Regions from separate parts of the Streptomyces sp. SUK 48 genome, predicted to be linked through region 1. Evidence: riboswitches for the same ligand, from Rfam matches in the RefSeq annotation. Region 1 holds a riboswitch; the other holds the start of a gene.
The links. A riboswitch is a leader RNA that binds a small molecule or an ion and turns the genes downstream of it on or off. The one in region 1 is predicted to bind cobalamin.
Positions count from the first base shown of each region.

Region 2: it holds a riboswitch for cobalamin, as region 1 does, so the genes downstream of both, GHR20_RS03610 (iron ABC transporter permease) here and GHR20_RS04665 (hypothetical protein) in region 1, are expected to answer to the same signal.

Region 1 covers NZ_CP045740.1:1,095,827-1,106,076, reverse strand. The annotation lists gene GHR20_RS04670 (cobalamin-binding protein) at 1-430, opposite strand, end outside; gene GHR20_RS04665 (hypothetical protein) at 1,008-2,420, opposite strand; cobalamin riboswitch at 2,523-2,652, opposite strand; cobalamin riboswitch at 2,716-2,846, shown strand; gene GHR20_RS04660 (prenyltransferase/squalene oxidase repeat-containing protein) at 3,053-5,740, shown strand; gene GHR20_RS04655 (hypothetical protein) at 5,737-6,642, shown strand; gene GHR20_RS04650 (energy-coupling factor transporter transmembrane component T) at 6,639-7,799, shown strand; gene GHR20_RS04645 (ABC transporter ATP-binding protein) at 7,796-9,436, shown strand; gene GHR20_RS04640 (ECF transporter S component) at 9,496-10,250, shown strand, end outside.
Region 2 covers NZ_CP045740.1:806,177-822,211, forward strand. The annotation lists gene GHR20_RS03575 (precorrin-8X methylmutase) at 1-255, shown strand, start outside; gene GHR20_RS03580 (precorrin-2 C(20)-methyltransferase) at 252-1,739, shown strand; gene GHR20_RS03585 (HoxN/HupN/NixA family nickel/cobalt transporter) at 1,784-2,953, opposite strand; gene GHR20_RS03590 (cobalt-precorrin-6A reductase) at 3,063-3,827, opposite strand; gene GHR20_RS03595 (cobalt-precorrin-5B (C(1))-methyltransferase) at 3,870-5,012, shown strand; gene GHR20_RS03600 (ABC transporter substrate-binding protein) at 5,022-6,026, opposite strand; gene GHR20_RS03605 (ABC transporter ATP-binding protein) at 6,036-6,803, opposite strand; gene GHR20_RS03610 (iron ABC transporter permease) at 6,805-7,851, opposite strand; cobalamin riboswitch at 7,972-8,104, opposite strand; gene cobM (precorrin-4 C(11)-methyltransferase) at 8,121-8,870, opposite strand; gene cbiE (precorrin-6y C5,15-methyltransferase (decarboxylating) subunit CbiE) at 8,867-10,129, opposite strand; gene tsaD (tRNA (adenosine(37)-N6)-threonylcarbamoyltransferase complex transferase subunit TsaD) at 10,272-11,321, shown strand; gene GHR20_RS03630 (GNAT family N-acetyltransferase) at 11,318-11,887, shown strand; gene alaS (alanine--tRNA ligase) at 11,903-14,557, shown strand; gene GHR20_RS03640 (antibiotic biosynthesis monooxygenase family protein) at 14,639-14,971, shown strand; partial or broken gene GHR20_RS03645 (serine hydrolase domain-containing protein) at 15,137-15,632, opposite strand; partial or broken gene GHR20_RS38260 (transposase) at 15,742-16,023, opposite strand; gene GHR20_RS37275 (hypothetical protein) at 16,020-16,035, opposite strand, start outside.

The DNA of each region.
Region 1 (10,250 bases):
GCTCGCGCACGCCCAGCAGTTCGCCGACGGTGACCAGGCAGTCCAGTACGTCGTCCAGGGTATGCGGTTCCAGGCTGAGCACCCGGGTGTCCGCGTCGAGCAGCCGTACGGCACCGCTCACCCGCTCGTACGACACCGCGCACACGGCGCACAGGTCCTGGGTGAGCACCACATCGGGCCGCAGCGCCGCCAGAGCCTCGGTGTCCAGCGTGTACAACGACGACCCCGAGTGCGCCGACCCGCCGACGGCATCGGAGATCTCCCGGCTGCTCAGCGCGTCCTGGTCCAGCTCCGCCCCGGTCACCACCGGCACCCCCGCCACCTCCCGGGGCGGCCAGTCGCACTCGTGCGTACGACCGACCAGGCTCGCGGAGAGACCGAGCGCGGCGACGATGTCGGTGGCGGCGGGGAGAAGGGAGACGATCCGCATGCGCTGAGCCTATGCCGGGGGCCCACCTGAGGCCGTGCCGAGCGGGCACCGGCGGCCCGGACACCGGGGACGGGGCCGCGACGCGCCGTACCTCCGGTGCAGGGTGGGCATGCCGCGCCTCATATGCCGAGCGGGGATCGCCGTCCCGTCGCCGGGCATGGCGAGCCGGGCCTGCCGCGCTGATCCTCGCCTGCCGCCTGCCGCCTGCCGCCTGCCGCCTGCCGCCTGCCGCCTGCCGCCTGCCGCCTGCCGCCTGCCGCCTGCCGGGTGCCGAGTGCCGCCGTGTGCCGAGGACATCGGAGTATGGGGCGAGTGGTCCGAGGCGCGTGCCGAACCGAGGCGCCGGCCGGCGCCAGGCCCCCGCACCGGGCTCCCTCGCGCCGACCTTCCGCGGCGAGCCCCCCGCCGAGCCCCCGTCTCCGGCGGCGAGCCTCCTGGCGCCGGGCCCCCACAGCGAGCGCCCCGCGCCTGACGACCCGCAGCGTGCCCCCTTCCGAGTGCCCGCCCCTCACCGCGGCGAGCGCCCCCGGCCGAGCCGCCCCGCGCCCCCAGAGCCCCGCCCCTCAAGCACCTCCTGTCATGCCCCCCAGCGCACCGCGATCGTGTCGCCCACGCCGATGGTCGTGTCGCGGGTGGCGGTGGCGAAGGCCGAGCCGTCGATGCTGGCCTTCCAGGTGTTGGAGCCGCTGTTCGCCTTGCCGTTGAGGGTGGTGACGGTGCCGGAGCCGGAGGCCGGGGTGATGTCCGTGACGCAGCCGGACGGGGTCGCCGTGCTCTTGGCGGCGTCGAGGACCGCGCCCAGCGTGGTCGTGGTGCCGGTCGGCGTGAGCGCGACGGAGCACACCTTCAGGCCGCCCGCCCCGTCGTCCACGCTGAGCGCCAGCTTCGTCGCCGTACCGGAGGTGAACGAGCCCTGGCCCACCCACTGCGGGGCACCCGGCGTCGTGGGCGCGGGCGGCGCCGCGGTGAAGCCGCCGCCGGCCACCGCGCGCAGGGCGTCGATCGAGGAGTACGCCGTCGGCGAGGCGTCACCCGGCTGGTACCTGAAGCCGCCGCCGGGATTGAACTGCTGCGCGATCAGGAAGTCCACCGGGGTCTTCCCGGCCGAGGTGAGGAAGTCACCGGTCTGCGGGTTGATGCCGCACGCGTTCAGCCCGGACACCGCCCAGCCGTTGGAGTCGGTGTTCACGCCGAACATCGCGTTGAAGGCACCGCTGTTCGCCACCAGCTTGCTCTTCAGGAACGCCTTGGCGCGGACGATCCCGCTGTCGGTGCCGGGCACCCCGGACGTGCACAGCGCGGCCATCGCGGCGCCGGTCATGTCGATGTCGCTGGTGGCGGCGAGCTGGCTCGGATTCCCCTCCGCCTTGCCGTAGTTCCAGCCGCCGTCGTTGTGCTGGTTGGCCCGGATGCGGGCGACGACGGAGTCACGCAGCGCCCCCGGTATCCGCGCCTGCCCGGACTGCGTCTTCGCGCCGTTCAGGGCGAGCGCGGCGAAGACGGTGCCGTTGAAGTTGGCCGACGGGCCGAAGTAACCGGTCTCCGAGGTCTGCCAGTAGCCGTAGATGTCGGCGATCAGATCCCGCGAGGCGGACACCCGGGCCGGATCGATGCCCGCGGCGTACGCGTTCAGCACGGCGCGCTCGTAGTCGGTGACGACGGGGGAGGAGGACGGCCAGGCGGTGGTGGAGAGCAGATTCCGGTAGACGGATCTCGCGTTCTTGCTGGTGTCGCCCCCGGGCGTGACGTCCACCGCGGCGGTGCCGGCCGCGGCGAGCGCGCTGAACGCCCACTCGTTGGACAGTCCGGAACCGGCGTACGAACCATCGGCCGCCTGGAGGGACTTGAGGTAAGCGACGCCGTTCGTCTTCGAGGTGGTGATCTGCGCCGGGGAGGACGTGGCCGCTGCGGGCAGCGTGCCGAGGGTGAACGCGCCGAGCGCGGCGGCCGCGACGAGCGCGGGACGGCGGAGGGACAGCGGACGGATCATGGCCTGCTCCTTGGATGGAGGACGCCGACCCCACTCGGTGCCATGGCCCATCGATCCGGGGGCAGCGGGTGCAGGCCGCCGTCCGGAACGCGTGGACCGGCTTCCAAAAGTGCTACACCGCCTGGGCATTCGGGCTCGGGACGGCCCCGCCGTCCCATACCGCTGCGCGTCAGCCCCGGACTCCCACCGGGTTCCCCCATTCGGCAGACCGAGACGGTACCCGACGGCCAACCCGCCCGCCAGCGACCGTCCCCGGTCCGTGCGCCGCGTCACGGGCCGCTCTTGACGCTTCCTGTGAAGCGTGCTCAAATCCGGCTGATACGCAATGAGTTCCAGGGGAAGCCGGTCGAATTCCGGCGCTGACCCGCAACCGTAGGCCCGGCACCGTCCCGGGCGAGCCGGACTGCCTGGAGCGTGACCTGCAACAGACGCCGTCGTGGACTGCGGCGTGGTGCGAACGGCTTCCGGGCTCCTTCCGTGCTCCGGGGGCCCCTCTGCCACGCCCGTGCCCGCGCCGGCCGACAGAGGGGGCCGTGGTGGGGACCGGGCAGCGAAGAGACGAGCGGGCGAGGGCGATTCCGCCCCGCGTGGCGGCACAGGCGACGGCCCTGTGTGTACTGCTCGCGGCCTGCATGACCTTCCTCACGATCACGGTCACGCCCGCGACGGCGGACGGCACCGGCGGCTGCACCGCGACCAGGGGCGCCCTGGTCGCCGTGGACTTCGGGCCCTTCGGCGGCCCGGTGGAACACGGCTGCGACCTCACCCCCACCACCGGCTACGACCTGCTGCACGACGCCGGCTTCAGCACCGCCGGCACCCAGCACGACGGCCCCGCCTTCATCTGCCGCATCGGGTACGGCGCCTTCGACTCCGGTACGCAGTACCCGACATCGGACAAGGAGTCCTGCGTCCTGACCCCGCCCGCCACGGCGTACTGGTCGTACTGGATCGCCGCCCCGGGTCAGAAGGACTGGACCTACAGCCCGTACGGCGCCATGGACCGCAAGCTCAAGGACGGCGACGTCGACGCCTGGGTCTACGGCGGCACCGATGTCCAGGGCTCCACCGGCAAACCCACGTTCACCCCCGACGACGTACGCGGCGGCGACCCCTCCGGGCCCGGCCCGGGCGGCCCCACCGGTGCCCCCGGCAAGCTCGACACGAAGGCCGCCGCCACCTGGCTGACCGGCCGACTCACCGACGGTGAAAGGGTCGTGGACGACGGTGCCACCACCCCCGACTACTCGCTGACCGCCGACACCGCGTTCGCGCTCGCCGCCGCGAACGGCAAGAGCGCCGCGCTCGACAAGGTCACCGGCTATCTCGCCGCCCACACCGCGGACTTCGCCTACCCGGACGGCACCGGCCAGGCGCCCGACGCCACCGCCGTGGCCCGGCTCGCCCTCCTCGCCGAGATCACCGGCCGCGACCCGCGCGCCTTCGGCGGCCACGACCTGCTCGCCGCCCTCACCGCCAACGTGTGCGCGGCGGGCCCGGAGTCCGGCGAGGCCACCCCCGGCTGCACCGCCAAGGGCGACTTCCGCGCCTCCTCCTACACCGAGGGCCAGGCCCTCGCGGTCCTCGCCCTGCTGCGGGCCGGCGTGACACCCCCGGCCGCCGCGGTCGACCGCCTCACCCGACTCCAGTGCAAGGACGGCAGTTTCACCAGCATCCTCATCCGGTCCGGCGAGTACTGCGACCCCGACCCCGCCACCACCGGGCTCGTCGCCCTGGTGCTGCACCGGGCGGGCGGCCACGAGGACGCGGTGAGCGCCGCCCGCGCCTACCTCGGCGGCGCCCAGCGCGCCGACGGCGCCCTCCCCGGCTACACCGGCTCGACCACCGGCTCCGTCAACGCCACCGCGTACGCCGCCCAGGCACTGGCCGCCCTCGGCGACACCACCCGCGCCACCGCGGCCGTCGGCTGGCTGTCCCGGCAGCAGCTGAAGAGCGGCGGCTTCGGCTTCGAGGAGGGCGCCACCGACCCGGCCGTCTACGCGACCTCGCCCGCCGTCCTCGCCGGCAGCGGCACCAGCCTGGTCACCCTCACCACCAAGGCCACCGGACCCACCCCGCCGCCGACCTCGCCGAGCGGCACCCCGACCACCCCCGCCCCCGCCCCGGGCGCGGGCCCCGACCTGAAGAAGGGCGTCGCCTACCTCACCACGGCGGCCAACCTCAGGCAGGGCCAGTACTACGGCGACGGCACCACCTCGGGGCGCGCCGACTTCGGCCTCACCATCGACGGCGCCTACGCGCTCGCCGCCACCGGCCTGGACAACGCCAGGCTGCGCGGCATCGTCGACTTCCTCGACCACCGAGGCAAGGACGGCGCGGGCCGCACGGTGGACGACTGGACGAATGTCGGCACCTCCTACGCGGCGGCCGGCTCCCTCGGCAAGACCGCCCTGCTCGCCGAGGCCGTGGGCCGCGACCCCCGGCACTTCGCCGGACACGACCTGATCGCCGCCCTCGACAAGGCCGTCTGCGCCAAGGCCGGCACCGGTGGCGACCGCGCCTGCGCGGCGAAGGGCGCCTACACCTACGCGCCCTCCGTCTTCGCCCAGTCCCTCGCCGTCATGGCCCAGGTGCGCGCGGGCGACACCACCTCGGCCCAGCGGCCGATCGCCTACCTGGAGAGCCTTCAGGAGAGCAGCGGCGCCTGGCCCAGCCTGATCCCGTCCACCAAGGACTCCGACGTGGACTCCACCGCCATCGCCGCCATGGCCCTCGACCTGGCCGGCGGCGCCACGGCGGACAAGGCCGTGGCCAAGGCGCTGACCTGGCTCGCCTCCCGGCAACTGGCCGACGGCGGCTTCCCCGGCACCGCGGGAGACTCCGTCAACTCCGCGGCTCTCGCCGTACAGGGCCTGTCGCTGGACGCGCCGAAGTACGCCCGGCAGATCGCCAAGGCCCGCACGTTCCTCGCCTCGCAGCAGAACGGCGACGGCGGGTTCGCGGTGGCCAAGGGCGGTGACCGCCGTTCCGACCTGCGCGCCTCCACCCAGGCCGTCGGCGGCGCCACCGGCATCTCCTTCGGCACGCTCAAGCGCAGCCTGACCGGCACCTCCCCGCAGCCCACCCCGAGCCTCAGCGGCAGCGCCCCGGACATCGTCACCACGGGAGACACCGGCGGCACCGGCGACTCCGGCGGCGCGGGCGACGGCGGGGCCGGTACGAGCGGCGGTGGCGGCATCCTCGCCGCCACCGGCGTCCAGGCGGGGGCCCTCGCCGCGATCGCCGTGCTGCTGATGCTCGCCGGCTGGCGCACCGTGGCCGTCGCCCGCCGCCGCACCGGCACCGGGAGCGGACGATGAGCGCGGCGGCCCGCCTGATACGGGTCCTGGCCGCCCTCGGTCTCGGCGCCGCGGCCGTCGTCCAGGCCGGTACTCCGGCCGCCGCCGCGCCCCAGCCGATGGGGCGCTGCACCACCACCTCGGGCGTCGTGCTCGCCGTCGACCTCAGCCACTGGGGCGGCCCGATCCTGCGCTCCTGCGGCACCACCCCGACCACCGGGTACGAGCTGCTCAACCAGGGCGGCTGGAGCACCACCGGCACCGGGCACGACGGCCCCGCCTTCATCTGCCGCATCGGTTACAGCGGTTACCAGCACGGCCGCCAGTACCCGACCCCCGCCCAGGACGACTGCGTGCTCACCCCGCCCGCCTCCGCGTACTGGTCGTACTGGCACGCCGATCCCGGGGCCACCGACTGGACGTACAGCCGGCTCGGCGCGATGCTCTACCGGCCCAAGCCGGGCAGCGTCGACCTGTGGGAGTTCGGCGGCACGAACATCCAGGGCACCGAGGGCCGCCCGAAGGTCACCCCCGGCCAGCTGCGCGCCCGCAACACCGCACCGCAGGGTGACGCGGGCAAGCCGGCCTCCACCCGCAAGGCACCGCAACTGCCACCCGGTGTGAACACCGGTCCGGCCCCGGAGAAGCAGCCCGCCCCCTCCGCCCCGGCGTCCGCGAAGCCGACGCCGGAGCCCGGCAAGAGCGCGAGCCCGACGCCGTCGCCCAGCGCCACCACGAGCGGCCCGGCGTCCGCGGCCCCCGCTCCGTCCCCGAGCACCGGCACCCGGGTGGTCGACGCCGCCCCCGCCGCCGAGGCCCGGCACGACTCCGGCTCGATCGTCCCGGTGGCCGCGGGTGCCTGCCTGGTCGTCCTGATCGGCGGCGCGGCCTACGCGGCCCACCGGCGCCGCCGCTCCGAGTGACCGCCGTGTCCCGTACGGCCGTCGAGGCACCCGCCGCCGAGGCGGCACCGGACCGCGGCGGCCGGCGCCTGCCCCGCACCCTGCACCCCTTGGCCTGGTGGGTGTGGGCGCTCGCGCTGGCCACCGCGGTCAGCCGCACGGACAACCCGCTGCTGCTGTTCCTGGTGCTCGCCGTCCTCGGCTACGTCGTCACCGCCCGGCGCACCGAGGCGCCCTGGGCCCGGGGCTTCGCCTACTACCTGTACCTCGCCCTGTCGGTGGTCGCGATCCGCGTCGTCTTCCGGGCCGTGTTCGCCACCGGCATCACCCCGCACGACCACTTCCTCTTCTCCCTGCCGCACCTGCCCACCCCCGACTGGTACGCGGGCATCCGGATCGGCGGCCCGGTCTCCCTGGAGGCCCTGCTGTCCTCCGCCACCGACGGGCTGCGCCTCGCCTGCATGCTGGCCTGCGTCGGCGCCGCCAACACCCTCGCCAACCCCAAGCGCGCCCTGCGCGTCCTGCCGGGCGCCCTGTACGAGCTGGGCGTGGCCGTCACCGTGGCGATCAGCGTGGCGCCCCAGCTGGTGCAGAGCGTCCAACGCGTCGCCCGCGCGCGGCGGTTGCGGGCCGGCCGGGCCAAGGGCGTCAAGGCGCTGCGCTCCATCGCGGTCCCGGTCCTGGAGGACGCCCTGGAGCGTTCCCTGCGGCTGGCCGCCGCCATGGACTGCCGCGGCTACGGCCGGGCGGGCAGCGCCACCCGCCGCTCCCGCCGGATCACCGGCGCGCTGATGCTGCTCGGCATGTGCGGCCTGTGCGCGGGCGCGTACGGACTCCTCGACGCCACCGCGCCCACCCTCCTCGGGCTGCCCGCGATGACCTGCGGGGCAGCCCTGTGCGTGGCGGGCCTGCGGCTCGGCGGCCGGCGCGTCACCCGCACCGCCTACCGGCCCGACCCCTGGCGCCTGCCGGAGTGGTGCGTCGCGGGCAGCGGAGTGCTCTCGGCCGTGCTGCTCTTCAGCGACCTCGGCTACGACCCCGCCCAGCTCAACCCCACCTACTATCCGCTCACCTGGCCCGGTCTGCCGCTGGTGCCGACCGCCGCCGTCCTGCTCGCCGGCACCGCCGGGTTCCTCGCCCCGCCGCCCGGCCCCGTCCCGAGAGCCACCGCACCGTGATCACCTTCGACCAGGTCACCGTCCAGTACGACGACATGCCCGAGCCCGCCCTGCGGGACGTCGCCCTCACGGTGGACGAGGGCGAACTCTGCCTCGTCACCGGCCACACGGGCGTCGGCAAGTCGACCCTGCTCGGCGCCGTGAACGGGCTGGTCCCGCACTTCACCGGCGGCACCCTGTACGGACGGGTCACCGTCGACGGCCGCGACACCGCCCACCATCCGCCGCGCGAACTCGCCGATGTCGTCGGCGTGGTGGGCCAGGACCCCATCGACGGCTTCGTGACCGACACCGTCGAGGAGGAACTCGCCTACGCCATGGAGCAGCTGGCGATCCCGCCCGCGACCATGCGCAAGCGGGTCGAGGAGACTCTCGACCTGCTCGGCCTCGCCGACCTGCGCCACCGCGCGCTGCACACGCTCTCCGGCGGACAGCAGCAGCGCGTCGCCATCGGCTCCGTGCTCACCGCCCACCCCCGCGTGCTGGTCCTGGACGAACCCACCTCCGCCCTGGACCCGACGGCGGCCGAGGAGGTCCTCGCCGCCGTCACCCGGCTCGTGCACGACCTCGGCGTGACCGTCCTCATGGCCGAACACCGTCTGGAGCGGGTCGTGCAGTACGCGGACCGCGTCATCCACCTGCCCGGCGACGGCCGCGCCCGCATCGGCCCGCCCGCCGAGATCCTGCGTACGGCCACGATCGCGCCCCCGATCGTGGAGCTGGGCCGGGCCGCGGGCTGGTCCCCGCTGCCGCTGTCCATCCGCGACGCCCGCCGCGCCGCCGCCCCGCTGCGCGCCCGGCTGGCCGGACGGACCCCGGCCCCGGTACGGCCCCAGGCCCCGGACGGCGACGCCAACCGGCTGCTGACCGCGCGGGGCGTCACGGTCGCCTACCGGGACGTCGCCGCCGTACGCGCCGTGGACCTCGATCTGCACGCGGGCGAGGTCGTCGCGCTGATGGGCCGCAACGGCTCCGGCAAGTCCTCCCTGCTGTGGGCCCTCCAGGGCTCCGGACCCCGCCGCGCCGGCACCGTCCGGGTGAGCGGCGAACACGGCGCGCGGGACCCGCACGCGGTGTCGGCCGCCGAGGCCCGCGGGCTCGTCGGACTGGTCCCGCAGACGCCCGCCGACCTGCTCTACCTGGAGAGCGTCGGGCAGGAACTCGCCCAGGCGGACGCCGAGTCGACGGCCGGGGTGACGGCGCGCGGGCTGCTGGACCGGCTCGCGCCCGGCATCGAGGACGCCACACATCCCCGCGACCTGTCGGAGGGGCAGAAGCTCGCTCTCGTCCTGGCCGTCCAACTGGCCGCCGCACCGGCGGTCGTGCTCCTGGACGAGCCGACCCGGGGCCTGGACTACCGGGCCAAGGCGGCGCTGACCGGCATCGTGGACGCCCTGGCGGCCGAGGGCCGCGCGGTCGTCATCTCCACCCATGACGTCGAGTTCGCCGCCCGCGCCGCCGACCGGGTCGTCGTCATGGCCGAGGGGGACGTCGTGGCCGACGGCCCCACCGCCGAAGTCATCGTCTCCTCGCCGACCTTCGCCCCGCAGACGGCGAAGATCCTCGCCCCTCTCACCTTCCTGACGGTGCATCAGGTCGAGCGGGAACTCGCGGACCCGGAAGGGGCGCGGTCGTGAGAGGACGCGCGGGGGCCGGAGCGCCCGCCATCCGGCTGACCGGACGGGCCGGGGTGGTCATGGCACTCGCCGCCCTCCTCGGACTCGTCGCGTTCTTCTGGCCGTTCGTGGTCGCGCCCGGGACGTTCGGCTCCTCCTACGCGCCCCCGCTGATCTTCGCCGTGCTGCTGGTGCTCGTGCTGTGCGTGGTGCTCTCGGAGATCGCCGAGGGCGGCATCGACTCCAAGGCACTCGCCATGCTCGGCGTGCTCTCCGCCGTCGACGCGGCCCTGCGCCCCCTCGGGGCCGGTACGGCGGGCATCGAGACGGTCTTCTTCGTCCTGGTGCTCGCCGGGCGGGTGTACGGACCTGGCTTCGGCTTCGTCCTCGGCTGCACCTCGCTGTTCGCCTCCGCGCTGATCACCGGGGGAGTGGGGCCCTGGATGCCGTACCAGATGTTCGGCTGCGCGTTCGTCGGCATGCTCGCCGGATTCCTGCCCCGGGCGAGCGGCCGGCGCGAGGTGCTCATGCTCGCCGGCTACGGCTCGCTGTCCGGCTACCTCTTCGGCTTCCTGCTCAACCTCTCCTTCTGGCCGTTCTCCCTGGACCCGAACAGTTCGATCGCCTATCTGCCGGGCCTGCCCTTCACCGAGCAGTGGCACCGCTACGTCGCCTTCGACCTCGCCACCTCGCTGGGCTGGGACACCGGCCGGGCCGTCACCAACTTCGTGTGCGTGCTGCTGGCCGGTCCGGCGGTGCTGGCCACCTTCCGGCGCGCCGCCCGCCGCGCCCGCTTCCGGGCTCCGGTCCGCTTCGCCGGACCCCGTGAGCGGCC
Region 2 (16,035 bases), 290 kb from region 1:
CGGTTGGAGGGCGCGGTCGTCGCCGTCGGCAACGCACCTACCGCCCTCTTCCGCCTCCTGGAGATGATCGAGGAGGGCGCGCCCCGGCCCACCGCCGTCATCGGCGTCCCGGTCGGCTTCGTCGGCGCGGCCGAGTCCAAGGACGCCCTGGCCGCGCACCCCTCCGGCCTGGAGTACCTGGTGGTCCGCGGCCGCCGCGGCGGCAGCGCCATCGCGGCCGCCGCACTCAACGCGATCGCGAGCGAGGAAGAGTGAGCGGCAAGCTGTACGGGGTCGGCCTGGGCCCCGGTGACCCCACCCTGATGACCGTACGGGCCGTCGAGGTCATCGCCGAGGCGGACGTGGTCGCGTACCACAGCGCCCGGCACGGGCGTTCCATCGCCCGGTCGATCGCGGCGAAGCACATTCGCGCCGACCACATCGAGGAAGCGCTGGTCTACCCGGTCACCACGGAGACCACCGACCACCCCGGCGGCTACAAGGGCGCCATGGAGGAGTTCTACGCCGAGGCGTCGGCCAGGCTCGCGTCCCACCTGGACGCCGGGCGCACGGTGGCCGTGCTGGCCGAGGGCGATCCCCTCTTCTACGGCTCCTACATGCACATGCACAAGCGGCTGGTCGACCGCTACGACACCGAGGTCATCCCTGGTGTCACCTCCGTGTCGGCCGCCGCGGCCCGACTGGGCGCGCCGCTCGCCGAGGGCGAGGAGGTGCTGACGATCCTGCCGGGCACCCTGCCCGAGGAGGAGCTGACGGCCCGGCTCGCCACGACGGACGCCGCGGTGGTGATGAAGCTCGGCCGCACCTTCCCCAAGGTGCGCCGCGCGCTGGAGAGTTCGGGACGCCTGGCCGAGGCCCGGTATGTAGAGCGGGCCACCATGAGCCAGGAGCGCGTCGCCGAACTGGCGGACGTGGACGCTCAGTCGGTGCCGTATTTCTCCGTGGCCGTGTTGCCCAGTCAGGTGGACGCCGAGCGGCCCGTACGGGAGCGGGGCGAGGTGGTCGTGGTCGGGACGGGTCCGGCCGGTCCGCTGTGGCTGACACCCGAGACGCGGGGCGCGCTGGCCGCCGCCGATGACCTGGTCGGCTACACCACCTACCTGGACCGGGTGCCCGAGCAGCCGGGCCAGGCCCGGCACGGCTCGGACAACCGCGTGGAGGCCGAGCGCGCCGAGTTCGCGCTGCAACTGGCCCGGAAGGGGCGTCGAGTGGCCGTGGTCTCCGGTGGCGACCCGGGAGTGTTCGCGATGGCCACTGCGGTCCTGGAAGTGGCCTCGCAGCCCCAGTACCTGGATGTGCCGGTGCGGGTGCTGCCGGGTGTGACCGCCGCCAACGCTGCCGCGGCACGGGCCGGGGCCCCGCTCGGACACGACTACGCCGCTCTCTCCCTCTCCGACCGGCTCAAGCCGTGGGAGGTGATCGCGGAGCGACTGCGGGCAGCGGCCTCGGCGGACCTGGTGCTGGCCCTGTACAACCCGGGCTCGCGTAGCCGTACCTGGCAGGTGGGCAAGGCGCAGGAGCTGCTGCTGGAGTACCGGGCGCCCGAGACGCCGGTGGTGGTCGCCCGGGATGTCGGTGGCCCGGGCGAGCGGGTGCGGATCGTGCGGCTGGACGAGCTGGATCCCGCCGAGGTCGACATGCGCACCATCCTGCTGATCGGTTCCTCGCAGACCCAGGTGGTACGGCGGGGAGACGGTGAAGAGATCGTCTGGACGCCGCGCCGGTATCCGGAGGCGTGAGAGGTGAGCGGTGCCGCACCGTGCGGGCGGCACCGCCTCCTGCTCTACTCGCCGTGCTCCTGAGCCGTGGCCGGCTGGGCCAGCCCCGCCGTCCACTTCTCCTCGATGCGGCCGACCTTCCACACCACCAGGGCAACGGCCCAGGTGGCGAAGAACAGGCCGACGATGACGTAGCCGATGATGTTGAGGTCGAGTCCGGAGATCCAGTCCCAGAACGCTCCGTGCAGGTCCGCCTTCTCCGCGATCAGGCCGAGGAGTTCGACGGTGCCGATGATCAGGGCGACGGCGACGGACAGGCCGGTGATGGTGAGGTTGTAGTAGACCTTGCGGACCGGCTTGGAGAAAGCCCAGCCGTAGGCGAAGTTCATGAACGAGCCGTCGATGGTGTCCAGCAGCGACATGCCCGCCGCGAACAGGATCGGCAGGCACAGGATCGCGTACCAGGGCAGGCCGGAAGCGGCGCCCGAGCCGGCGAGGACGAGGAGCGCGATCTCGGTGGCGGTGTCGAAACCGAGACCGAACAGGACCCCCAGGGGGTACATCTGCCACGGCTTGGTGATCGACTTCATGAGACGGCCCAAGAGCCGGTTCATGAAGCCGCGGTTGTTGAGCTGCTCCTCCAGGGCCGCCTCGTCGAAGTGACCCGTGCGCATCTGCCGGAAGACCTTCCAGATGCCCACCATGATCATCAGGTTGATGATCGCGATGACGTAGAGGAATGTCCCGGACACGGTCGTACCGATCCAGCCGGTGATGCTGTGCAGCTCGGAGTCGTCGTTCTCGACGGGTCCGGCCAGCGCCTTCACGCCCAGGGAGAGCAGGAAGGCGAGGGCGAAGACGATCGTGGAGTGGCCGAGGGAGAACCAGAAGCCGACGGACAGGGGGCGGCGCCCCTCGTTCATCAGCTTCCGGGTGGTGTTGTCGATGGCGGCGATGTGGTCGGCGTCGAAGGCGTGACGCATGCCGAGGGTGTACGCGGTGACTCCGATGCCTATGCCGAAGGTCTTCGTGCCGAGGCTGTAGTGCTGGGGAGCGACGATCGCGACCAGCGTGAACCAGCCGATAACGTGCAGGGCCAGGATGAAGGCGGCCATGCCGCCGGCGCTGGCCCATTCCTTCCGGGTCATCGAGGTGCGGACGCGGTGCCACGAGATGCCGCGGCCGGTGGCCGGAGCGGTCGGCCTGGCGGAAGCGGAATCAGGAGCGGTGGCCATGGGGCGTGACCCTTACTTCTCGGCGAGCGGCTGTTTTCAGCCGCGCCTTCCAGGTTTCTGCGAATAGGTTGCAGCTACAAGATGACCGCAGCAAAGCCCGCACCAGGTTTCAGTCAATGACCGGAAAAGATCCCTGTTCAAGATGCTCGCGAACCCACTGGGCCGCTTTCCCCGGATTCGGGAGGACGGGCACGCCCCCCGGAACGAGCGGCCTGCGGACCACGACAACGGGCAGCCCCGCCTCGCGGGCAGCCACCAGTTTCGGCGCCGTGGCCGCCCCGCCGCTGTCCTTCGTGACCACGACGTCGATGCGGTGGCGCCGCAGCAGCTCTCGCTCCCCGTCGAGGGTGAAGGGGCCCCGGCCTAGCAGCACCTCCATGCGGGACGGATGCGGTGGCTCGGGCGCGTCAACGGATCGTACGAGGAAGCACAGGTCGTCCAGGTCCGCGAAGGCGGCCAGACCCATACGCCCGGTGGTGAGGAAGATGCGTCGGCCGAGTGCGGGCAGCGCCCGTGCCGCTTCTTCCAGCGAATCCACTTCGTGCCACCGGTCGCCCACGACGGGGACCCAGCCGGGCCGGCGCAGGGCGAGCAGGGGAACATGGGTTGCGGCAGCGGCCTGGGCCGCGTTGAAGCTGATCGTCCCGGCGAAGGGGTGGGTGGCGTCGACGACCACGTCGACCGCATGTTCGCGCAGCCACGCAGCCAGTCCCTCAGCCCCTCCGAAGCCGCCGACGCGCGTTTCGCCCGGGGGAAGGCGGGGGCTGGCGACACGCCCCGCGAGGGAGCTGGTCAGTTTCAGCCCGGGGGCGTCGTGAAGCAGTTCCGCAAGGCGGCGGGCCTCCGTGGTGCCGCCGAGGATCAGTACGTGCATGAGGGTGTGGGTCCGTTCGTGAGTGGCAGTGAGGGTCGAGCCATGGTGCAGGTGGGCGGGGCGCAGGGTTCCGGTCAGGTGAAGGGCGGGCGCCGTGGACAGCTGGAGCACACGGGGCTACGGCACGGCTGGACCACGGGGGCCTGTGCCACGGCGGCCACGACGGCCGCGTACACCGCCCTACTGACCGGTGATTTTCCCGACCCGGTGACGATCACGCTGCCCAAGGGGCAGACACCGTCCTTCGCGCTGGCCGCGGAGGAGCTGACCGAAGGCGCCGCGATGGCGGGGATCGTGAAGGACGCGGGGGACGACCCCGACGTCACGCACGGCGCTCTGGTCCGGGCGACGGTCCGGCGGCTGCCCGTAGGCAGTGGCGTCGTCTTCAAGGCGGGCCCGGGCGTGGGGACGGTCACCCGGCCCGGCCTTCCGCTGCCCGTCGGTGAGGCGGCCGTCAACCCCGTGCCCCGGCGGATGATGAGCGAGCACGTCGCCAAGGTGGCCGCCCGGCACGGCGGCAGCGGAGATGTGGAGATCACCGTCTCCGTCGACCACGGCGAGGAGATCGCGCGCTCCACCTGGAACCCACGGCTCGGCATCCTGGGCGGCCTGTCCATCCTCGGCACCACGGGCATCGTCGTGCCGTACTCCTGCTCGGCCTGGATCGACTCCATCCGGCGGGGCGTGGACGTTGCCCGCGCGGCCGGACGCACCCATGTCGCCGGGTGCACCGGGTCGACGTCCGAGAAGACGGTCGTCGCCGAGTACGGCCTGCCCGAGGACGCACTGCTCGACATGGGCGACTTCGCGGGCGCCGTGCTGAAGTACATCCGCCGCCACCCGGTGGACCGCCTCACGATCTGCGGTGGCTTCGCCAAGCTGTCCAAGCTCGCGACGGGCCACCTGGACCTGCACTCCGGCCGCTCGCAGGTCGACAAGGGCTTCCTGGCCGGCCTCGCCCGCAGCGGCGGCGCGGACGAGGTGCTCGCCGCAGAAGTGGCCGCCGCCAACACCGGCCTCGCCGCACTCCAGCTGTGCCAGGCCGCCGACGTGCCGCTGGGCGACCTGGTGGCGCGGGCGGCGCGGGACGAGGCCCTTGCCGTGCTGCGCGGAGCACCGGTCGCCGTGGACGTCATCTGCATCGACCGGGCCGGCACGGTGGTGGGGCGCAGCACGGTCCGCTGAGGCGCCACGTCACCGGCCGGCCGGCACGGCCCGCAGGTAGGCGCCGAGCCGGGCGATCGCGGACGGGTTGCGGGGGCTTTCGACCAGGTCGGCGTAGTCCAGGGAGATGATGCGCCGGTGCTTGACGGCTGAGACGTTGCGCAGGGGGGCGTAGGACAGCAGGAACTTCCTCTTCTGCTCCGCGCTGACATCTCCGTAGTCGCAGATGACGATGACGTCCGGGTTCCTTTGCACGACGCTCTCCCAGCCGACCGTGGTCCAGGAGTCCGCCACGTCGTGCATGACGTTGGCGCCGCCGGCCTCGGTGATGATCTGTTCCGGCGCGGCGTAGCGGCCGGAGGTGAAGGGCGTGTCCTGGCCGCTGTCGTAGAGGAAGACCGAGGGACGGGCCGAGCCCTTGGGCGCCTTCGCCCGCACGTCGGCGATCTGCTTCCTGAAACCGGCGATCAGCTCCGCCGCACGCTTCTCGACGCCGAAGAGCTTTCCGAGATTGGTGAGATCGGCGTACAGGGCGTCCAGGGGCGGCATGATGCCGCGGGAGGACTTCGTACGGCCGTTGTGGCAGGACTCGGTGAGGATGTACGAGGAGATGCCGAGCTTCTTCAGGGCGTCGGGGGTGAAGCCCGCGTCTTCACGGAAGCCGTAGTTCCAGCCGGCGAAGACGAGGTCGGCGTGGGCGTCGACGACGTTCTCCTTGGTGAGCTGATCCTTGGAGAGCCACTTGACCTTGTCGTAGGCGTCCTTCCAGGGCACACCGCGCAGGTCTCCCTTGTCGTCGGGCATGGCGAAGCCGGCCATGCGGTCCTCCAGGCCCAGGGCGAACATCAGTTCCGTGATACCGACGTCGTTGGTGACGACCCGCTCGGGCACCTTGTCGTACGTCACCTGACGGCCGCAGTTGGTGAGGGTGACCGCGGACGGGGCTTTCGCGTCCTGCGCCGACTCCACCGTGGCGCCGCATCCGGTGGCGGTCGCGGCGAGACAGAGGGCGGCGGCGAGAAGCTGCTTGCGCATGGGTGTCCTTCAGGAGGTGGGCGGGAGCAGGTCGAACAGGAGCTGGACTGCGTCCGTCTCCGGGTGCCGGACGGCATGCGCCCGGACGCCGAACACCTCGGCCAGCAACCGAGGTTCGAGGACGTCCTGGGGCGGGCCGGATGCGACGATCCGGCCGCCGTCGAGGACGTACAGGACGTCGCAGTGGGCTGCGGCCAGGTTGAGGTCGTGGAGCGCGGCCAGCACGGTCAGGCCACTCTCGCGGACCAGGGACAGCACGTCCAACTGGTGCGCGATGTCGAGGTGGTTGGTGGGTTCGTCGAGGACCAGGACCTGTGGTTGCTGGGCGAGGGCCCGGGCGAGGAGGACCCGCTGCTTCTCGCCGCCGGACAGGCTGAGGAACCCGCGGTCGGTCAGGTGGGCGACGCCGGTGCGGTCCATCGCTCTGGTGCAGATCTCCCGGTCCGCTGCGGCCGAGCGGCCCCGGTGCGGCAGCCGGCCCACCGCGACCACCTCGGCGACGGTGAAGTCGAACTCGGCGGAAAACTCCTGCGGCAGCGCGGCCAGCAGCCGGGCGGCGGCCCTGGCGTCCATGGTGTGCAGGTCGTCGCCGCCCAGCCGTACCGCTCCCCCGGCCGGCCGCAGTGCCCGGTACAGGGAGCGCAGCAGGGTGGACTTGCCGCTGCCGTTGGGGCCGATCAGTCCGACGAACGCCCCGCTGCCCACGGTGAGGTGGATGTGCTCGACCAAGCGGGTTCCGGCCGCCTCGATCGTCACGTCGTCGATGTCGAGTCGCATGTCAACGCCCTCCGAACGCGTAGCCGCCGCCTCGCCGCATCAGCAGCAGGAATGCGGGCACCCCGACGACCGCGGTGATCACTCCGACGGGCAACTCGGCGGGGGCGAACAGCAGCCGGGACAGTACGTCCGCCCACACCAGCAGTACGGCCCCGGCGAGTGGGGCGACCGCCAGCACCCTGCGGTGGTCGGCGCCGACGAGCATCCGTACGACGTGCGGCACCATCAGCCCGACGAATCCGATGGCCCCGCTGACCGCCACCACCGTCCCGGTCACGGCGGCGGTGACGAGGAACAGCTCCCGACGGAGCCGGGCCGGTCCGGCACCGAGGGCGGCCGCGGTCTCGTCGCCCATGGCGAGCGCGTTGAGTGCCTCGGCCCGTAGGCGCAGCCAGACCCATCCGGCCGCCACGGTGACCGCCGCGAGCGGCACCTGGGCCCAGGTGGCTCCGCCCAGGCTGCCCAGCAGCCACATCATGGCCGACCGAGCCGCCTCACCCCGGGCCGCGCCGAACACCATGACGGTGGTGACGGCCTCGAAGCCGTATGCGAGTGCGGTACCGGTCAGAATCAGACGCAGCGGCGTCAGGCCCTGCGGTGAGCGGGCCACTGCGTAGACCAGCGTCATGGCCGCGAGCGCCGAGGCGAACGCCGACGCGGACAGCGCCCACACCCCGAACCCGGCAAAGGCTCCGAGGAGGATGACGGCGTTGGCGCCCACCGCCGCGCCCGAAGAGATACCGAGCACGAAGGGGTCGGCCAGCGCGTTGCGCACCATCGCCTGCACGGCCACTCCGACGGCCGCGAGACCCGCTCCCACCACGGCACCGAGGAACACCCGCGGCAGCCGGATCTCCCAGACGATCGTGTACGCGGCCGCGTCACTCGCGTGCACGGTCCCGCCGGTGAGTCCGGCCCACAGGAAACCGAGCACATCGCCCCAGCCGACGCCGGCGGCACCGAGCCCGACCCCGCCCACGACGGACAGCAGGAGCAGCAGCGCCAGAGCCAGGCTGAGCGGCAGCAGGGGTATGCGACTGGGAGCCATACTTCGGCGCACGGGAGGGCCGTCCTTCACACGGGCCGCCTGCTGGACGTCGAGCAGGAGCAGTCCGTACGGCCGTAGGCCGGCCGGGCGGTCCCGTCTCGCAGTCCACGGCGAGCAGTCAACGGGTCGATACGCCCCCGCAGGCGATCGGGCTGGCACGACACCGTCGATCCGGGTCGTGCACACCGTTGCGGGTCAGCGCCGGACTCTCACCGGACTTCCCCCACGGGAGGCGTGGGGAGCCTGACAAGCAGGCTCCGCGGAGGGTTTCAGCAGAGATGACGCTCCCGCTCGGGCGAGTACAGGTGGCTGTCACGGAACTGCTCCGCCCCCAGTGTCCGCCCCACCATGATCACCGCTGTGCGCAGGACGCCGGCCTCCTTCACCTTGTGGGCGATCTCGTCGAGGGCGCCCCGGATGATCAGCTCGTCGGGGCGGGAGGCGTAGGCCACGACCGCGGCAGGACAGTCGGCGCCGTAGTGCGGGAGGAGTTCCTCCACCACGCGGTCCACGTACTTGGCGGCCAGGTGCAGCACGATCAGCGCGCCGCTGCGGCCGAGGGTGGCCAGGTCCTCGCCGTCCGGCATGGCGGTGGCGCGGTTGGCTACGCGGGTGAGGATGACGGTCTGGCCGACGGTCGGCACGGTCAGCTCCCGCTTGAGGGAGGCCGCCGCGGCGGCGAACGCGGGCACGCCGGGGACGACCTCGTAGGGCACCCCGGCCGCGTCCAGCCGCCGCATCTGCTCGGCGACCGCGCTGAACACGGACGGGTCGCCCGAGTGCAGCCGGGCCACGTCGTGGCCCTCGTCGTGGGCGCGGAGCAACTCGGCGGTGATCTCGTCCAGGTCGAGCTGGGCGGTGTCGACCAGGCGTGCGTCCGGCGGGCATTCCGCCAGCAGTTCGCGCGGGACGAGGCTGCCCGCGTACAGGCAGACCTGGCAGGCGGCGAGCGTCCGGGCGCCGCGCACCGTGATCAGGTCGGCGGCACCGGGGCCGGCGCCGATGAAGTACACGGTCATCTGTCTGCTCCTGGAACGGGATTGAGGGTTTTCTGTACGGACCACTGGGTGACCGGCATGGCCTGTCGCCAGCCGGTGAACCCGCCCACGGGCACGGCGTGTGCCACCGCGAGCCGTACCAGCTCGCCACCGTGGCGGCGGTAGGCGTCGGCGAGCAGTGCCTCCGACTCCAGCGTGACCGTGTTGGCGACGAGCCTCCCGCCAGGGGACAGTGCCGCCCAGCAGGCGTCCAGCAGGCCGGGGGCGGTGAGTCCGCCGCCGACGAACACGGCGTGAGGCGCGGGGAGTTCGGCCAACGCGCCGGGAGCGGCACCGGTGACGACCCGAAGCCCCGGCACGCCGAGTCGCTCCGCGTTGCGGAGGATACGTACGGCACGCGCAGGGTCGCGTTCGACGGTGACGGCCCGGCACGACGGGTGGGTGCGCATCCACTCGATCGCGATGGAGCCCGACCCGCCACCGACGTCCCACAGGAGTTCGCCGGGAGCGGGGACGAGCGCGCCGAGCGTGGCGGCCCGGACGTGCTTCTTGGTGAGCTGCCCGTCGTGCTCGTACGCCTCGTCGGGCAGCCCCGGCACCGCACCGAGTCGCAGGGTGTCCGGTGCCTGGCGGCATTCGACGGCCACGATGTTGAGCGCATCGGCGGACTGCTGCGTCCGTGCCCAGTCGTCGGCAGTTGTCTCGGCGGTCGTACGTTCGCGGTCGCCGCCGAGCTGTTCCAGGACGCGCATCCGGCTCGGTCCGAAGCCGCGGTCGCTGAGCAGCGCGGCGACTTCTCCGGGGGTGGTGGCGTCGGCGCCGAGGACGAGGAGGCGCCGGCCGTCGTGCAGGGCGGCGGCGAGGCGGGCGGTGGGGCGGCCCACCAGCGTGACGACCTCGATGTCCTCCAGCGGCCAACCCAGCCGGGCGGCGGCATAGGACACGGATGACGGGTGGGGCAGGACGCGCAGTGTGTCGGCTTCCTCGGCGAGCGCGCGTCCGATGCCGTAGAACATCGGGTCGCCGCTGGCCAGAACGGCGATGCGGCGGCCGACGTGGGCGGCGAGCAGGCGGGGGACGGCGGGGCGCAGGGGCGACGGCCAGGCGACGCGCTCGCCGGCGCACTCGGCAGGCAGCAGATCCAGCTGGCGCGGGCCGCCGATGAGCACCTCGGCGTGACGCAGTTCCGCACGGGCGGGTTCGGCCAGGCCCTTCCAGCCGTCCGCTCCGATCCCTACGACGGTGACGGCGGAGGACGGGCCTTCTCGGGCGGGGGTCACTGCTGGCTACCTCGGAGTTCAGGGGGCGACAGGGGCGCACTCTACTAAGCGATCACCCGTGCGACGGAGTCCGGGTTCACATCCGCACGGATCTTATTGCACACTGTTCGCAATAACGTAGACGCCGCAGGAAGGGGAGGGCATGGGCTCTCCGATCGTGCTCGGGATCGAGTCGTCGTGTGACGAAACCGGTGCGGGGCTCGTCAGGGACGGACGCCTGCTCGGGCACGCCGTGGCGTCGAGCATGGACGAGCATGCCCGTTTCGGCGGAGTGGTGCCCGAGATCGCCTCCCGCGCCCACCTGCACGCCCTGCGCCCGGTGGTGCGTGAGGCACTGGACCAGGCGGGGCTGCGGCTCTCCGACGTCGGAGCGGTCGCCGTGACCACGGGCCCGGGGCTGTCCGGCGCCCTGCAGGTGGGCCTCGCAGGAGCGAAGGGCATCGCCTACGCGCTCGGCGTCCCGCTCTACGGCGTGCACCACCTGGCCGGTCATGTCGCCGCCGACACCCTGGAGCACGGCCCGCTGCCCGACCCCTGCATGGTGCTGATCGTCTCCGGCGGCCACACCTCGCTGCTCCTCGTGCGCGACCTGGCCCGCGACCCGATCACCCACCTCGGCGACACCCTCGACGACGCCGCCGGGGAGTGCTTCGACAAGGTCGCCCGGGTCTTCGGCCTGCCGTACCCCGGCGGTCCGGCCATCGACCGTGCCGCCCGCGAGGGCGATCCACGCGCCGTCGCCTTCCCTCGCCCTCTCCCGGGCTCCTACGACTTCTCCTTCTCCGGGTTGAAGACGGCGGCGGCCCGCTGGGCCGAGTCCCACGCCGGGCGCGAACTACCCGTCCACGACGGGGCCGCATCGCTACAGGAGGCGGTCGCCGACGTCCTGACCCGCAAGGCGGTTGCCGCCTGCACGGAGCACGGCGTCGGCACGCTGGTCGTCGTCGGCGGGGTCGCCGCGAACTCGCGTGTGCGGTCGCTGGCCGAGGAACGGTGCCGGGCTGCCGGGATCGCACTGCGGGTGCCGCCGCTGCGGCTGTGCACGGACAACGGCGCGATGATCGCGGCCGTCGGCGATCTCCTCGTACGGGCCGGGGCAGAGCCGGCACCGCTGGACGTGTCGATCGACCCGTCGGCACCGCTGGAGTACGCGGCCCTGCATCCGGTCGCGGCCGGAGCGGTGGCGGCGTGACGGAGATCCGTGTCGTCCCGTACGACGCTCTCCTGCCATACAGCGCGGCCCTGCGCTCCGTCTACGCCGACGCGTTCTGCGCTCCGCCCTGGAACGAGGACCAGGAGAGGGCGGATGCGTTCGTCGCACGGCTCGGCTCGGACATACGGCGTCCGGGATTCACGGCCGCACTCGCCTTCGACGGACCGGACGTCGTGGGTTTCGCCACCGCCTGGGCCACACCCACCCCCTTCCCGATCGACCGTTGCTATCCGCAAGCGGCCGCCGGCCTGGGCCCGCGCCGCACCGAGGAGTGGCTCTGCGGCGCCCGCGAGATCGACGAACTCGCCGTCCGTTCCACCGCCCGCGGCACCGGGATCGCGGCCGGTCTCCTTCAAGCGGTGACCGAGGACGCCCCGGACGGCCGCGTCTGGCTGCTCACCTCGCTCCGGTCGACCCGGGCCATGGCCTTCTACCGTCGCCAGGGCTGGTCCCAGGCCACCCATCCCTCACCCGACGGGCATGGCATCGCGGTCTTCCTCGGCCCCCGCCACCCCGCCCGAACCCTGGCCGTCCAGCCCCTGTAGCCACCCGGAGTCCCCGTGCGCACCGCCGAGATCCGCCGCCGTTTCCTCGACTTCTTCGCCGAGCGCGGTCACACCGTCGTCCCCAGCGCCCCGTTGCCCACGCCTGACCCGACGTTGCTCTTCGTCAACGCGGGCATGGTGCCCTTCAAGCCGTACCTCACGGGCGAAGCGCCGGCGCCGTGGCCGCGGGCGACGAGCGTGCAGAAGTGCGTGCGCACCCTGGACATCGAGGAAGTCGGCCGCACCACCCGGCACGGCTCCTTCTTCCAGATGAACGGCAACTTCTCCCTCGGCGACTACTTCAAGGAGGAGGCCATCTCCTTCGCCTGGGAGCTGTCCACCTCGCCGGTGGCCGAGGGCGGCTACGGTCTGGATCCGGACCGGATCTGGGTGACCGTGCACCACACCGACGACGAATCCCGCGGCATGTGGCGGCGGATCGCCGGCCTGCCCGACGAGCGGATCGTGGCACGCGGCGACGAGGACAACTTCTGGTCCATGGGCGTGCCTGGTCCGTGCGGTCCCTGCTCGGAGCTCTACTACGACCGCGGTCCCACGCTCGGCCGCGCGGGCGGCCCGGCGGTCGACGAAGACCGGTACATGGAGTTCTGGAACCTCGTTTTCATGCAGTACGAACGTGGCGAAGGCCCCGGCAAGTCGGGCTATCCGATCCTCGGCGAACTCCCCCGCCGCAACATCGACACCGGCATGGGCCTGGAACGCATGGCCACCCTGCTCCAGGGCGTCGACAACCTCTACGAGATCGACGAGACCCGGCCGGTCCTCGACCGGGCCGCCGCACTGGCCGGTGTGCGCTACGGAGCCGGCACCGAGGCCGACATACGCCTGCGGGTGGTCGCCGACCACATCCGCACCGCCTTGATGCTGCTCGCCGACGACGTCTCCCCCGGCAACGAGGGCCGCGGCTACGTTCTGCGCCGCATCCTGCGCCGGGCTGTGCGCTCGATGCGCCAACTCGGCTACCAGGACCCGGTGCTGCCGGAACTGCTGGCCGTGGCCCGGGGCTGCATGGCGCCCAGCTACCCGGAGGTCGCCGACACCTACGGCCGGATCGTCGACCGGGCGGCCGGCGAGGAGGACGCCTTCCGCGCGACCCTGCGCCAGGGAACGACCGTCCTGGACACGGCCGTGGCCGAGGTCAAGTCGGGCGGCGGTCGCCGACTGCCCGGCGCGAAGGCGTTCCTGCTGCACGACACGTACGGCTTCCCGATCGACCTCACGTTGGAGATGGCGGCCGAACAGGGCGTGGAGGTCGACCGCGAGGGCTTCACCGCGCTGATGCGCGAGCAACGCGAACGCGCGCGAGCCGACGCCCGCGCCCGCAAGTCGGGCGGCACGACGGACACGGCGGTCCTGCGTGGTGTCCTGGACGAACACGGTCCGACCGACTGGCGGGCGTGGGACACCCTGACCACTCGGTCCCGTGTTCTCGCCCTGCTGACCGATTCCGGCCCGGTCCCGGTGGCGGGTGAGGGAGAGATCGTGACCGCGATCCTGGACCGCACCCCGTTCTACGCCGAGTCCGGCGGTCAGGACAGCGACGCCGGCCATCTCTCCGGCCCGTCCGTGGCGGCTGAAGTCCTGGACGTACAGCGCCCGCTGCCCGGTCTCGTGGTTCACCAGGTGCGCGTCACGGCAGGTGAACTAGCGGTCGGTGACGAGGTGACGGCGGCCGTGGATCCCGAGTGGCGGCTCGGCGCCCGCCAGGCCCATTCCGGCACCCACGTCCTGCACGCGGCCCTGCGCCAGATACTCGGCCCCACCGCCCTGCAGTCCGGCTCCTACAACCGCCCCGGCTATCTTCGCCTTGACTTCCCCTGGCGGGGCGCAGTGTCCTCGTCCGTCCGGAGCGAGATCGAAGAGGCCGCCAACCAGGCCCTGCGCCGCGATCTGCCGGTCGGCGTCCGCTGGACGACCCTGCCGGAGGCGAAGGAACTGGGCGCTCTCGCCCTCTTCGACGAGACCTACGGCGAGAAGGTCCGCGTCGTCGAAATCGGCGGCGCGTGGTCACGGGAGCTGTGCGGCGGCACGCATGTCGAGCACGCCTCGCAGATCGGTGTCGTAGCGCTGACCTCGGAGTCCTCGGTCGGTGCGGGCATGCGCCGCCTGGAGGCCGCCGTCGGCGTCGAAGGCTTCGGCTACCTGGCCCGCGAACGCGACCTCGTTGCCCGCATCGCCGAGCAGATACAGGCGCCGCGCACCGAACTCCCCGACCGCATCGCCGGGCTGCTGGAGCGGCTGAAGTGGGCCGACCGTGAGAACCAGCGGCTGCGGCAGGCCGCCACACGCGCACGCGCCGCCGAACTGGTACACGGTGCACGGGATTCGGACGGAGTCCTGGTGGTGACCGCGACCACGGACGGTGACACGGACGACGCGAGGACGCTGGCCGCCGCCGTCCGCGATCTGCTTCCCGCGCAGCGCCCTGGGGTTGTAGTGATCGGTACCGCCTCGGACGGCAAGGCGACCCTGGTGGCCGCCGTCAACTCGGCCGCCGACTCGTCGGGACTGCACGCCGGGCGAATGGTCAAGCGGCTCCTGAACGGCAAGGGTGGCGGCTCGGCACAACTGGCGCAGGGCGGGGGCCTGTCGGCAGATCGCCTGGGGCACGTCCTGGCGTCCGTGCCGACAACTCTCGGCAAAATGTAAGGTGTTGCCCCCCACCTCCGTTCGAGCGAATGCGCGGCCGAACGCGACAACTCACTCGCGCGTAAGGGCACGAATACCCGCATGACCGTTACCGTTCAGGTCGATACGACCCGCCCCGTGACCACCCTCATCAACGTCTTCACCGTCTTCCCCGACCGCCAGGACGAGCTGATCAAGCTGCTCGCCCGTGCGACCGAGGAGACCATGAAGCACCAGCCGGGCTTCGTCTGCGCCAACTTCCACGCCTCCCTCGACGGCGAACGCGTGATCAACTACGCCCAGTGGGAGACCGAGGAGCACTACAGGGCGATGCTCGACAACCCCGAGGCCCGCGTCCACATGGACCAAGCAGCCAAGATCGCGACAGACGTGCAGCCCCGGCTCTTCTCGGTCAAGTCGGTCCATCCACGCTAGCGGCCGGTTCCCACGGTGCTTCTGGTGCTGCCCCGTGCAACCCGGGCAGTTCTTCCCGCAGGTTCGGGTCGCTACTGATCAGGACGGCAGGTCACCATCACCATCGGTACCAGCGGTCGCGGCCTCCGCCAGCGTTGGTGGCAGAAGGCGAGCCAGTCGTCGGCGGGTCGAGGCCAGCCCTCCGTTGCCCAGCCGCAGCGCGGGCAGGCTGCTCCACTTCCCGTCCGGGCCGTCGGCGAGCTCCAGGCTGCCGTCGCCGGCCGGCCTGTAGAAGCTTGTGAACCGGTCCCGCTTGGCGGCCGGCACCTCGAAACCGGTGTCCACCATGCCCAGCGGCTCGAATATCCGTTCCGTCAGGAACTCCGGCAGCGGCTGTCCGGTGACCCGCGAACCCAGTACACCCTGCAGTACGGAGCAGGTGGCGTCCAGCGAGGCGCCGCCCGGTTGGTACAGCAGCGGGATGCGGCCGAGCGCCGCCATCCACTCGTCGGCCGATGGGAAGTTGCTCGGCACCCGGCCGTCCTTTTGCACCGTGAACAACGCCCGCCGGCAGTGTGAAGTCGGAGGAGAATCCGTACCCGGCCTAGGAGGCCAGCGCGTCGAACACGGTGATGGGCCGGGCAGCCGGCACCACATCGTCCACCGGGCTCGCCGGCGTGCGCGGATGATCTCACGTCCAACCTTGCCCTCCTGACTCCGGCGTTCGTAGTACGCCGGATGCGGGGGGCGTGGCACAGTCGGGTGAACACGATGCGCTGCAGGGCCGCGTTCGCCTGGCGGTCGCCACCGTAGTTGAGCCGACGCCTGCTCCTACGGCCAGAGGAATACTCGATGGGGCTGACCCCGCGGGCAGCAAAGGAAGCCTCGGTGGCCAGCCGCTCAGTGTTGTCTCCCATGATGATCAGCAACATGACGGCGCTGTCCGGACCGATGCCCACCGGTACGAGTAGCTCCGGGGCCTGGTGTTCGACGCGCTGGGTCAGGCGTTGGTTCAGCTCATCGATCTGCCCGGAGAGCTGTTCGATGCGCCCGGCGAGCATTCTCAGGGTCATGTGGGTGGTCTG